Regions from separate parts of the Exiguobacterium sp. s192 genome, predicted to be linked through region 1. Evidence: riboswitches for the same ligand, from Rfam matches in the RefSeq annotation. Region 1 holds a riboswitch; each other region holds the start of a gene.

Region 1 (3,278 bases):
GACAGCAGTGTTTTTCCGGCGCGGGAATCCGAAAAGAATCGCAAGGGATCCGCACACGAATAATAAAAATGGATAAAACAGATACGGAATCAGTTCCGGAGAAGCCGTTTTCGTCAACTCCGCCGCAATCAGCAACTGGGCGCCGTATGGGATGATTCCTTGAACCCCACACGAGAAGATGTCGAGAATGCTGGCTGACTTCTTCCGGTCGATGTCATACGTATCCGCAATCTCCGCTGCGAGTGGTCCAGCCACGAGAATCGAAATCGTATTGTTTGCCGTCGCGAGGTTTGTCGCTCCGACAAGCGCAGCCATGCTGAACTCTGCGCCGCGGCGTTGCGTGATTTTTCGAGTCAATGTTTCTTTCAGGTAGGCGATACCGCCGTTAAAGGTGATCAGACTGACAAGACCACCCATCAGTAATGTCAAAATCGAAATTTCAGCCATGCCCATTAATCCTTCGGACATCGACAGCACGAATCCACTTAAACCGAAGCTGCCGTCGAGCATACCGATGATTCCTGTCAAGGCGGTTCCGCCGATCAAGACGAGGATGACGTTGACACCGAACAGGGCCAAGACGATGACGGACAGATACGGAATCAGTTTATAAAACTCGAAGGCCTTTGCGTCGACGACATCTCCGGTACCTGAAACGAATGCCAAAATGATGACGGTCAAAATTGCTGCCGGAAGCACAATCAGGAAGTTCGTTCGGAATTTATCACGCATATTGGTTTTTTGCGTGCGGACCGCTGCAATCGTCGTATCGGAGATAAACGACAAGTTGTCCCCGAACATCGCGCCCCCAACGACGGCGGCAGCCGCGATGGCGACATTGACACCGGTCGCTTCATGAATACCAAGTGCGATCGGGGCGAGCGCCGCAATCGTACCGGTCGAAGTCCCCATTGCCATCGAGATGAAGGCAGCGATGATGAACAATCCGCTCATTAAGAGAGACGGCGGTAAAAATGTCAGCGAAGCGTTGACGGTCGCTTCGATGGCGCCGATCGCATCCGCTGTTCCGGAAAACGCACCGGCGAGTAAGAAAATAAAGACCATGATCATGATGTCCGGATTTCCGGCACCCGTCGCAATCCGTTCCACGGTTTGATTGATACTGCCTTTGGTCGTCACGGCAGCAAAAATCAAGGCAATCAATGCGGCAATCAGAATCGGGAACTTATAAAAGTCGTCATAAAAGATGCCGGCACCGATAAAGAGGACCAAAAAGACAAGTAATGGTAGAAGGGCCCATTTGTTTGGTGTAATCGTCTCGTTCATAAAATCACTCCATTTCTGCATATACAAAAAAAGACTCCTTCGCAAGAAAGAAGGAGGTCTTTACTGAAAAAGACGCTCTTCTTATCTCTCAAGCCGTAGCTTGCTGGATTTGGCACAGTACGATTCAATCGTCCGCTGCCGAAACATCATTGGGCCAGTCCCTCCGTCTCTCGCGATAAAAAGAAGTCATTTAATTGTCTGAAATACGTTTTCTACCGTAACGTATCTTTTAATGCATGTCAACACTACTTCACTGCAGTGCTTTTTTGAGTGTCGTGACATTTTCATTCATCAAGTCAAAATAAGAAGCGTCTTGTTGTTCTTTTGTGACGGATTCCAAGTTATGAATCGTGATCGCTTCAGCTCCGATTTCTTGTTGGATGACCCGGGCGACTTTTGGGGAAACCGTCTCTTCAAACGCAATATATTTCAAATCGTGCAGCTTGGCTTCTTTGACGAGGGCAGCCAGTTCTTTTTGCGAAGGCTCGTCAGACGGTGAGATGCCGGCGATCGGCAGTTGAGAAAATCCGTAGCGTTCTGCTAAATACCCATAAGCGGCATGTGTCACGAGCAGTTCTTTTTTGGAGCCGTCAGCAACAGCTTGCTGTAAGTTTTGATCGAGCTCATCTGCCTGCGTATCAAATTCAGCCAGATTTTTTTCGAACGTCGCTTTTTTGTCCGGTACTTCTTTTGCCAGCGCCGTCGAAATCGATTGGGCCATCATTTTCGCATTGTTCGGATCAAGCCAGACGTGCGGATCGTACTTGCCATGATCGTGTCCTTCTTCTGCGTGCTCATCTTCTTCGTGCTCGTCTTCATGAGCATGTTCTTCGTCGTGTGCGTCTGCCTCTCCATGAACGTGTACCGTGGCACTCGCTTCAAGCAAATCGATGCCTTTACTTGTCTCGATGAACCGGACATCGTTTCCTTTGAGACTGGCTTTGATTTTTTCTGAATACGGCTCAAGCGTCGTTCCGGTCAAGAGGAACAGATCACCTTGTGCGATTTCTGTCAGTTGTTTAGAGGTCGGCTCATACGAATGGGGATCGGCACCGGGAGGAACGATCATCTTCACATCGACATCAGCGCCGCCGATTTCTTTGGCGATCGCCGCTGTGGCGAACGTTGATGTATAGACGTTGAGTTTTTGGTCGGCGGCATCTTGATTCGAACCTGAATCAGATGATCCGCAGGCAGCGAGGAAAGTGGCGCTCGCGAACGCGACCGTTAAAGCGGGAATTAACTTTTTCATATGTGTAAAACCTCCAAGAAGTATTAAAACGTAATTATTCCGATTTGAACCTTTTCACTATAACGAATCCAAAACAAAGCGTCAAGTACAAGAGCGGGAAGAAGTTCGACTTCTAAAAAAATGGGGTAAAAGACTAATAAGATTAAAAATCGTGAGTATGCCCGGAGGTGATGAGGTGAGACGGGAAACAGCATGGTTGATGGGAGGGGCTGCGCTTTTGACGACGGCTGCTGCCGGTGCGAGCATCTGGAACAATTACGGTGCTCTTTTACGGTGGACGGAACCGGCGCTTCCGCTTGCGGAAACCCAACTGGCTCCAAGGACCGTTTTGTATAAAACGGTCGGCGAGAAGGAGCTTAAACTGGATCTGTACTATCCGGTCGGTGAAGGACCGTTTCCGGTGGCCATTTATGCACATGGTGGAGCGTTTGTCAGAGGAAGCCGTGATGATCTCTTTTGTTTTACACCGATCGTGGAACGTTTTTTAGAGCTTGGCATCGCTGTTTGCAGTATCGATTACCGGTTGTTTGAAGACGGCAGTTACTTCCCGGATAATTTGGAAGACGTACGCGACGCCCTTTGTTTTTTAAATCAGGAAGCAGATAATCTGCGGATTGCACGGGGACGAATGGTCCTTTGGGGGGATTCGGCCGGTGCAGCGTTGATGTTGACGACCGCCTTGGCGCCGATGGAGTTCATCGGTGATCAGAAAGCGGAGCAACTCCCGCTGATCAGCGGC
Region 2 (3,278 bases), on a different contig from region 1:
TTGCCGTGACGTCTTGGCATCCGCTTCATAAAGCGCGACCGCTTTTCGTTCCAGACGTTTCGGCAGTTCTGCAAGCGTCGTTGCCGAAACGATGAGCTGATTCAGTTCGTCGAGCACGTTCCGCAAATTGACGGCGGTCGGCCGTGTGGCCAGTAATTGGGCCGACACCGTCAACAGTTCCTGTTTCACTTCGTCAAGCGATCCTGTTGTCCGAAACGCTTCCTGCACGAGGACGAAACCACCGAATAAACTGATCGCCGGCGCCCCCCGGACACGCAGTTGTTTAATCGCTTCAATCGCCTGCGCCAAATCGTGAATGACTTCATACCGTTCTTCTTCCGGGAGACGGGTTTGGTCCAAGATCGTCACTGTCCCGTTTTCATAGATGATGCTCTGAACGAATTGACTCATCGGCTGAGTTCCTCCGTTACATCAAAGTTCCGCAGATCCGTAAACGTCTTGCATTCCGTCCGGCGTTTGATCAACGCAGCACCGAGGCGTAACGCATGACGTTTTCGTTCGAGACGAACGGTCGGATCGGTAATCTGTTCCAAGTCCGCGACCGGTGCCAGTCCGATCGTCCGGCGAATCAACTCGCATCCGGCAAATCCAAGCGCATCTTGTAAAATCGTACTGAGGACATCCTCGACGAGACCGTCCGCTGAACGGAACGGCTCCACCGCTTCCCGCTCCCACAACGCCTTGAACGTGGACGCAAACGTCAGCCAAAACGTATCGATGTCCTTGATCCGTTCCTCGCGCAACCGGTCATAGTCCGGATAAGCGGCAAAAAACAGATGGGCGATGAACTGACCGACATCAAACCCAAACGGACCGTAAAACGCGAACTCCGGATCGATGACCTTGGTTTCTTCCGCCGAGGCGAAGATGCTGCCTGTATGTAAGTCGCCGTGCAGCAAGGCATCACCTTTCGTGATGAACAGTGTTTCGAGCTTCGCGACTTCCCGTTTCAGCTCCGCGTCGTTCCAGATCCGGTCGACTTCCGCTTCCAGTCCTGCTTCAATCGCATTTGTTTCCGCGTCATAAAACGGGTCCGTGAAAATCAGTTTCTCCGTGATGTCGCACAGATCCGGATTGTAGTACTGACGGGCGATCTGTTTTTTCTCGACCGGTCCGAGGGCAAAATCCGACGTATAAAACAGTGTCCGGGCCAAATACGAACCGATGTGTTCCGCGAGCAACGGATACTTCTCTCCCGCAAGCAATCCAGCCCGGACGATTGTCAGATGAGACAAGTCTTCCATCACCGTGAAGGCTTCTTCTTTGCTCGCATGATACACACGCGGAACAAACGGAATCGCGACTTTCGCGAATTCTTTTAACGCGGACTGTTCGATCCATGCCCGTTCGAGCGACAGCGGCCAGCTTTCACCGACGACCTTCGCATACGGTAACGCTTGTTTTAAAATCAGGTGCTGGTCCCCCGCATGAATCCGAAAGACCAGATTTAAATTGCCGTCACCGATTTCTTCTGCCGTCACCGGTTCGTTGCCGATCAGACCGAGTGTCCGGACCCGTTCGATGGCGTCCTGTACTGTAAATGCTTGATATCCCATTCTGATTTCCCCCTTGATGATCACACGAAAAAACGCCCCTTTTCGTCAAAGAAAAGAGGCGCAGTAGAATACTCCGTCCTCTTATCTCTCAGACGAATGTCTGTTGGATGTAGCACCGTGCCGGATGGTCGGTTGCTGCGGCGTCTTCGGGCCAATTCCCTCTGCCAACTCACGATAAGAGTCATATGTAGTTGTCGTGTGGTTTGATGTTGATTTGAATACTACGTGCGCCGACCACCCTCTGTCAATTCCAAATTTTAGTGAAATCCGCTCAAAACGGAGACATCTATAGAAGAAGTATTTTCAAAAAAATAAATTTTCAAAATTTAGTTTGACAAGTCCGTCATCTCATGTGAAAATTGCAATTAGATTTCACAATTTCATCCAATTCTTATCAAGAGCAGACGGAGGGACGAGCCCTACGATGTCGCAGCAACCGACCACTTGGCACGGTGCTAATTCTTGCAGCTAACACGCTGACAGATAAGAGTCCACGCGCAATTTTTCATGGTCTCTTGTCATTGACGAGGGACCATTTTTGTATTTTTTAACAAGGGAGAGACGACGATCATGGCGTACATTACCGCAACTTACCAACTCGGCGTGACCGATCAGTTACCAAAACGGGCAGAGCAAATCGCCCTCGGTCTGACGGTCGGCTCATGGACCGATTTGAATCATTTGGAACAACAACAGCTTGAATCCTTCAAAGGACAAGTCGTCCATACGGAAGAACACGACGGAAAAGGGTATGTCACAATCCGTTATCCGGAACACAACGTCTCACGGGACTTTTCGGCGATTTTGACGACTGTCTTCGGCAAGCTGTCGCTCGACGGTCAAATCAAACTGACGGATCTCCAGCTTCCCGCTTCGTTCACACCGGATTTCCCCGGTGCTAAATTCGGCATCGAGGGCGTCCGCCAATTGATCCAAGTCCATGACCGCCCCCTGTTGATGAGCATCTTCAAAGGCGTCATCGGACGGGACCTCGTTTTTTTACGGGAACAACTCGAAGCCCAGCTTGCCGGCGGGATTGATCTCGTCAAGGATGACGAAATCTTATACGACAATCCGTTGACACCGGCACTCGACCGGGCGCGGATCGGACGGGAAGTCCTCGATGCGCACTATGAACGGACAGGTAAACGGGCCCTTTATGCGATTACGTTGAGTGGTCCGGTCTTCCGCTTGAAAGAACAGGCGAAACGACTGGTCGAAGCCGGAGCGACAGCCCTCCTGCTCAACACGTTTACATACGGGCTTGATGTCTTGCGGGAACTGGCAGCCGATCCGGAAATCCCGGTCCCGATCTTTAATCATCCGGCGTTGAGCGGTGCCTTGATTGCCAGTCCCGAGTACGGAATTGCCGCCCCGGTCCTGCTCGGAACGTTGCCGCGGATTGCCGGTGCCGACTTGACACTGTTCCCGTCGCCGTATGGAAATGTCGCCCTCGCCAAAGACTTGGCCCGCGGGATTGCCGTCGAAGCGACCCGAATCGGTGAGACCAAAACGATTCTCCCGGTCCCGTCCGCCGGAATCCACCCGGGTCTCGTCGCCCAGCTTGTTCGTGATTTCGGCGTCGATTCCGTCATCAATGCCGGTGGCGGTGTCCACGGTCATCCGCAAGGTGCTGCGGCCGGAGTCATCGCTTTCCGCCAGGCACTTGACGCAGCACTGGCCGGTGAATCACTGACAAGT
Region 3 (3,278 bases), 150 kb from region 1:
TCGAGTCGACGGTCAACGGTCCGTTGAAGGATGAGACGGGAAAACCGTTTTACTACGCAACTCCGGTCGAAGATATGCGATTCTTTCAATTGAAGGAGGGACAACTTGTCGACTTGGTGATGTGGAAAGGTCATCCGGAAACACTGACGATTGCCTGGAAGTATCCCTTCCAATATGAAGAACCGATTATTCAACCGTTCGATCCGTCAACAGAATCGAAACCGACAGACGCGACGGCAGAAATGGCCGTGACATCCGTATCAAAAAAATCGACCGGGCGATATGCCAAGCAGATGAAGCGAAAACCGACCGTGAAAAAGATCCGGCAACCACGCCGGATTCGCGAAAAGAAACAACAACCGATGACACCGCTCGTCACGACGTCGCTGCCGGGACAACCCATCGATTACGTCGACAAGGAGCCGCTTGAGTTTGTAGCATTTAAAGGAATGCGGCTCGTCATCGTCGGAAACGAACAGCAGGCACCGGTCTACCGGACATTTTTTGCTGAGACCGGAATCGAGCTGATTCATTTAGCAGGGGATGCCCAGTCGGCGAAGAAAATTGCCTGTCTCGCGCAAAAGACGGATGCCATCGTCGTTATCACAAGTCGTGTTTCGCATGCGGCGTCAGCCCATGTCATCGCACAAGCCAAAAAACATGCTATCCCATTTGCGATGGAACGTCTCGATGGTCGGCGTTCGCTCTATACGGCTTGCCAACGTCAGCTCGAAAAAGCACGCCTGCACAAGCTAAAAACAGGAAAATCCTGAAAATAACTGAAACTCCTTACTGCTTAAGCCGTAAATAGGAGTAGAACTTATTTTAAGGAGGATCTTTATGATTAAAGAATTAAAACTATCGGCACGTGAGTCACTTAACGGTCGCTGGGTCTTCATGGCACTCATGTTTTTACTGTTTCTCATCATTCAAGGGATTCCCACTACGTTTTCTTCTGCTCCGAACGAAGACTTTCAGTTCATCGATTTGATTGGATTTGTGTTGAACATCCTGTTCCTGCCGCTTGCGATCGGTTGGGCATGGCTTGCGCTGTCTGTCGCCCGTAAAGAAGAAGCAAAAATCGTCGATTTATTCGAACCGTATAAGCTGTTCTTGAAAGCAGTTGGTCTGTCGCTTGTTCAAGGTATTCTTCTTGGATTATGGTTCTTGCTGTTGATCGTTCCGGGAATCATTAAGTCATTTTCGTATATGCTGACTTATTACATTTTACGTGACGAGCCGTCAATCGGTATTTTGGATGCCATTACGCGTTCACGCCAAATGATGGATGGTCACAAGATGGAAGCCTTTATGCTTGTCCTCTCCTTCATTGGTTGGTTCCTGCTCGGTTTGATTACGATTGGAATTGCCTTCCTCTGGGTCGGACCTTACTTCAGCGTCACCCTCGCCAAGTTTTATGACCGCATCCGCGGTGAAGAAGCACCTGTCGAAGAGTCGACATTTGTTGCCCCATATTAAGACAAGGAGGATGAGAGCCCAGCTCTCGTCCTTTTTTGATACTGTTTTTAATTCCGATTGGAAAACAAGGTTTAATGGTTGCTTTACTCTGCTAAAAAGTGTACGATAATTCCAATAATTCTTATCAAGAGAAGTCGAGGGAATGGCCCGAAGACACTTCAGCAACCCCGCATCATAAGCGGAAGGTGCTACTTCCTAAAGGGATTAACCCCTTTACAGATAAGAGCAGACACGATTAATCCGTCGCTCTTTTCGATTTTCGAGAAGAGCGATTTTTTTAATAAGGGGGACATAACGGATGGAGTATGGATTTTGGTTACCGATTTTTGGAGGGTGGTTACGAAACGTCGAGGACGAACAGATGCCGGCGACGTTCGATTATGCCAAACAGGTGGCGCAAACAGCAGAACAAATCGGGTTTTCGACGACGCTGATTGCGGAATTGAATTTAAATGACATCAAAGGGCTGGAAGCACCAAGTCTTGAAGCCTGGACGACAGCAGCGGCGATTGCTGCGACGACGGAACGGCTGGAAATCATGACAGCTGTCCGCCCGGGGTTCCATAATCCGGCGACGACCGCGAAGATGGCAGCAAATATCGACCAACTCAGCAACGGACGCTTTACACTGAACGTCGTCTCTGCCTGGTGGGAAGAAGAAGCGCGGCAATACAACGGGATCTTCACGGCGCATGACGAACGGTATGCGCGGACGGAAGAGTTTGTCACAATCATGAAAGGATTATGGGCAGACGCTTCACCGTACAGCTTCGACGGGAACTACTATACGCTCGAGAAGACACAACTGTATCCGAAGCCGGTTCAACGACCGGGCATCAAGTTGTACGCAGGCGGGGAAAGTGAAGCCGGCAAACAAACCATCGTCAATCATTGTGATGCCTATGTCATGCACGGCGGAACGGTGGAAGAAGTATCCGTCAAGATTGAGGATATGAAGGCGCGTCGACAAGCGACCGGGCAACCGCCGCTTGAAAGTTTTGGACTGGCTGCTTATATCATCTGCCGCGATACGGAAGAAGAGGCTGTTCAAGAGTGGCAGCGGATCACGGACGTCAAGGAAGACGGTGCCGGGTACGTCGGGTACGACGATTTCGTCAGCAAATCGCAACTCGAACAACAGGTGAAACGGAACGATTATTCGGTCTCCAACCGTGGACTCCGTCCTGATTTGATTGGAACACGGGAACAGATTGCCGAACGGATTCTTGCGTTTGAGCAGGTGGGTGTCTCCTTATTATTACTTCAATTCTCACCACAACTTGAAGAGATGGAACGCTTCGCGCGCGACGTCATGCCGCTTGTCGAAGAAAAACGAAAGGTAGGTCAAACCAAATGACAAAAATTCATATCTTACACGAAAACCAGGAATGGACGGACCATTTAATTAAACGACTCGAAGAACTGGAGTTGCCGTATGAACAGTGGCATCTCGATGAAGGACAGGTCCCGCTTGATGAAATCCCGCCAGAAGGCGTCTTCTACAGCCGGATGAGTGCGTCTTCGCATACGCGCGGGCACCGCTACGCGCCGGAACTGACGGAAGGGGTGCTCGCATGGCTCGAGGAACACGACCGGACCGTCTTCAACGGAACACGTGCGTTGCGACTGGAAGTCAGTAAAATCAATCAATATACGGCTCTTCGAAAAGCCGGTATCCGTGTTCCGAAAACGACGGCTGCCGTCGGACGTGATCAGATTGTTGAAGCGGCGAAAAACATCGGGGTGTCGTCGTTCATCACGAAACACAATCGTGCCGGAAAAGGACTCGGTGTCCAGTT

What was found. A riboswitch is a leader RNA that binds a small molecule or an ion and turns the genes downstream of it on or off. The one in region 1 is predicted to bind S-adenosylmethionine.
Region 2: it holds a riboswitch for S-adenosylmethionine, as region 1 does, so the genes downstream of both, mtnK (S-methyl-5-thioribose kinase) here and KNP87_RS08695 (Na+/H+ antiporter NhaC family protein) in region 1, are expected to answer to the same signal.
Region 3: it holds a riboswitch for S-adenosylmethionine, as region 1 does, so the genes downstream of both, KNP87_RS09425 (LLM class flavin-dependent oxidoreductase) here and KNP87_RS08695 (Na+/H+ antiporter NhaC family protein) in region 1, are expected to answer to the same signal.

What each region holds. Positions count from the first base shown of each region.
Region 1 covers NZ_JACSMS010000004.1:14,090-17,367, reverse strand. Annotated here, with positions in the region: gene KNP87_RS08695 (Na+/H+ antiporter NhaC family protein) at 1-1,287, opposite strand, end outside; SAM riboswitch class I at 1,366-1,469, opposite strand; gene KNP87_RS08690 (metal ABC transporter solute-binding protein, Zn/Mn family) at 1,538-2,539, opposite strand; gene KNP87_RS08685 (alpha/beta fold hydrolase) at 2,715-3,278, shown strand, end outside.
Region 2 covers NZ_JACSMS010000019.1:15,580-18,857, forward strand. Annotated here, with positions in the region: gene mtnA (S-methyl-5-thioribose-1-phosphate isomerase) at 1-411, opposite strand, end outside; gene mtnK (S-methyl-5-thioribose kinase) at 408-1,577, opposite strand; SAM riboswitch class I at 1,656-1,758, opposite strand; SAM riboswitch class I at 1,966-2,067, shown strand; gene KNP87_RS16685 (2,3-diketo-5-methylthiopentyl-1-phosphate enolase) at 2,148-3,278, shown strand, end outside.
Region 3 covers NZ_JACSMS010000004.1:163,312-166,589, reverse strand. Annotated here, with positions in the region: gene KNP87_RS09435 (DUF2325 domain-containing protein) at 1-773, shown strand, start outside; gene KNP87_RS09430 (DUF975 family protein) at 841-1,479, shown strand; SAM riboswitch class I at 1,598-1,705, shown strand; gene KNP87_RS09425 (LLM class flavin-dependent oxidoreductase) at 1,778-2,836, shown strand; gene KNP87_RS09420 (ATP-grasp domain-containing protein) at 2,833-3,278, shown strand, end outside.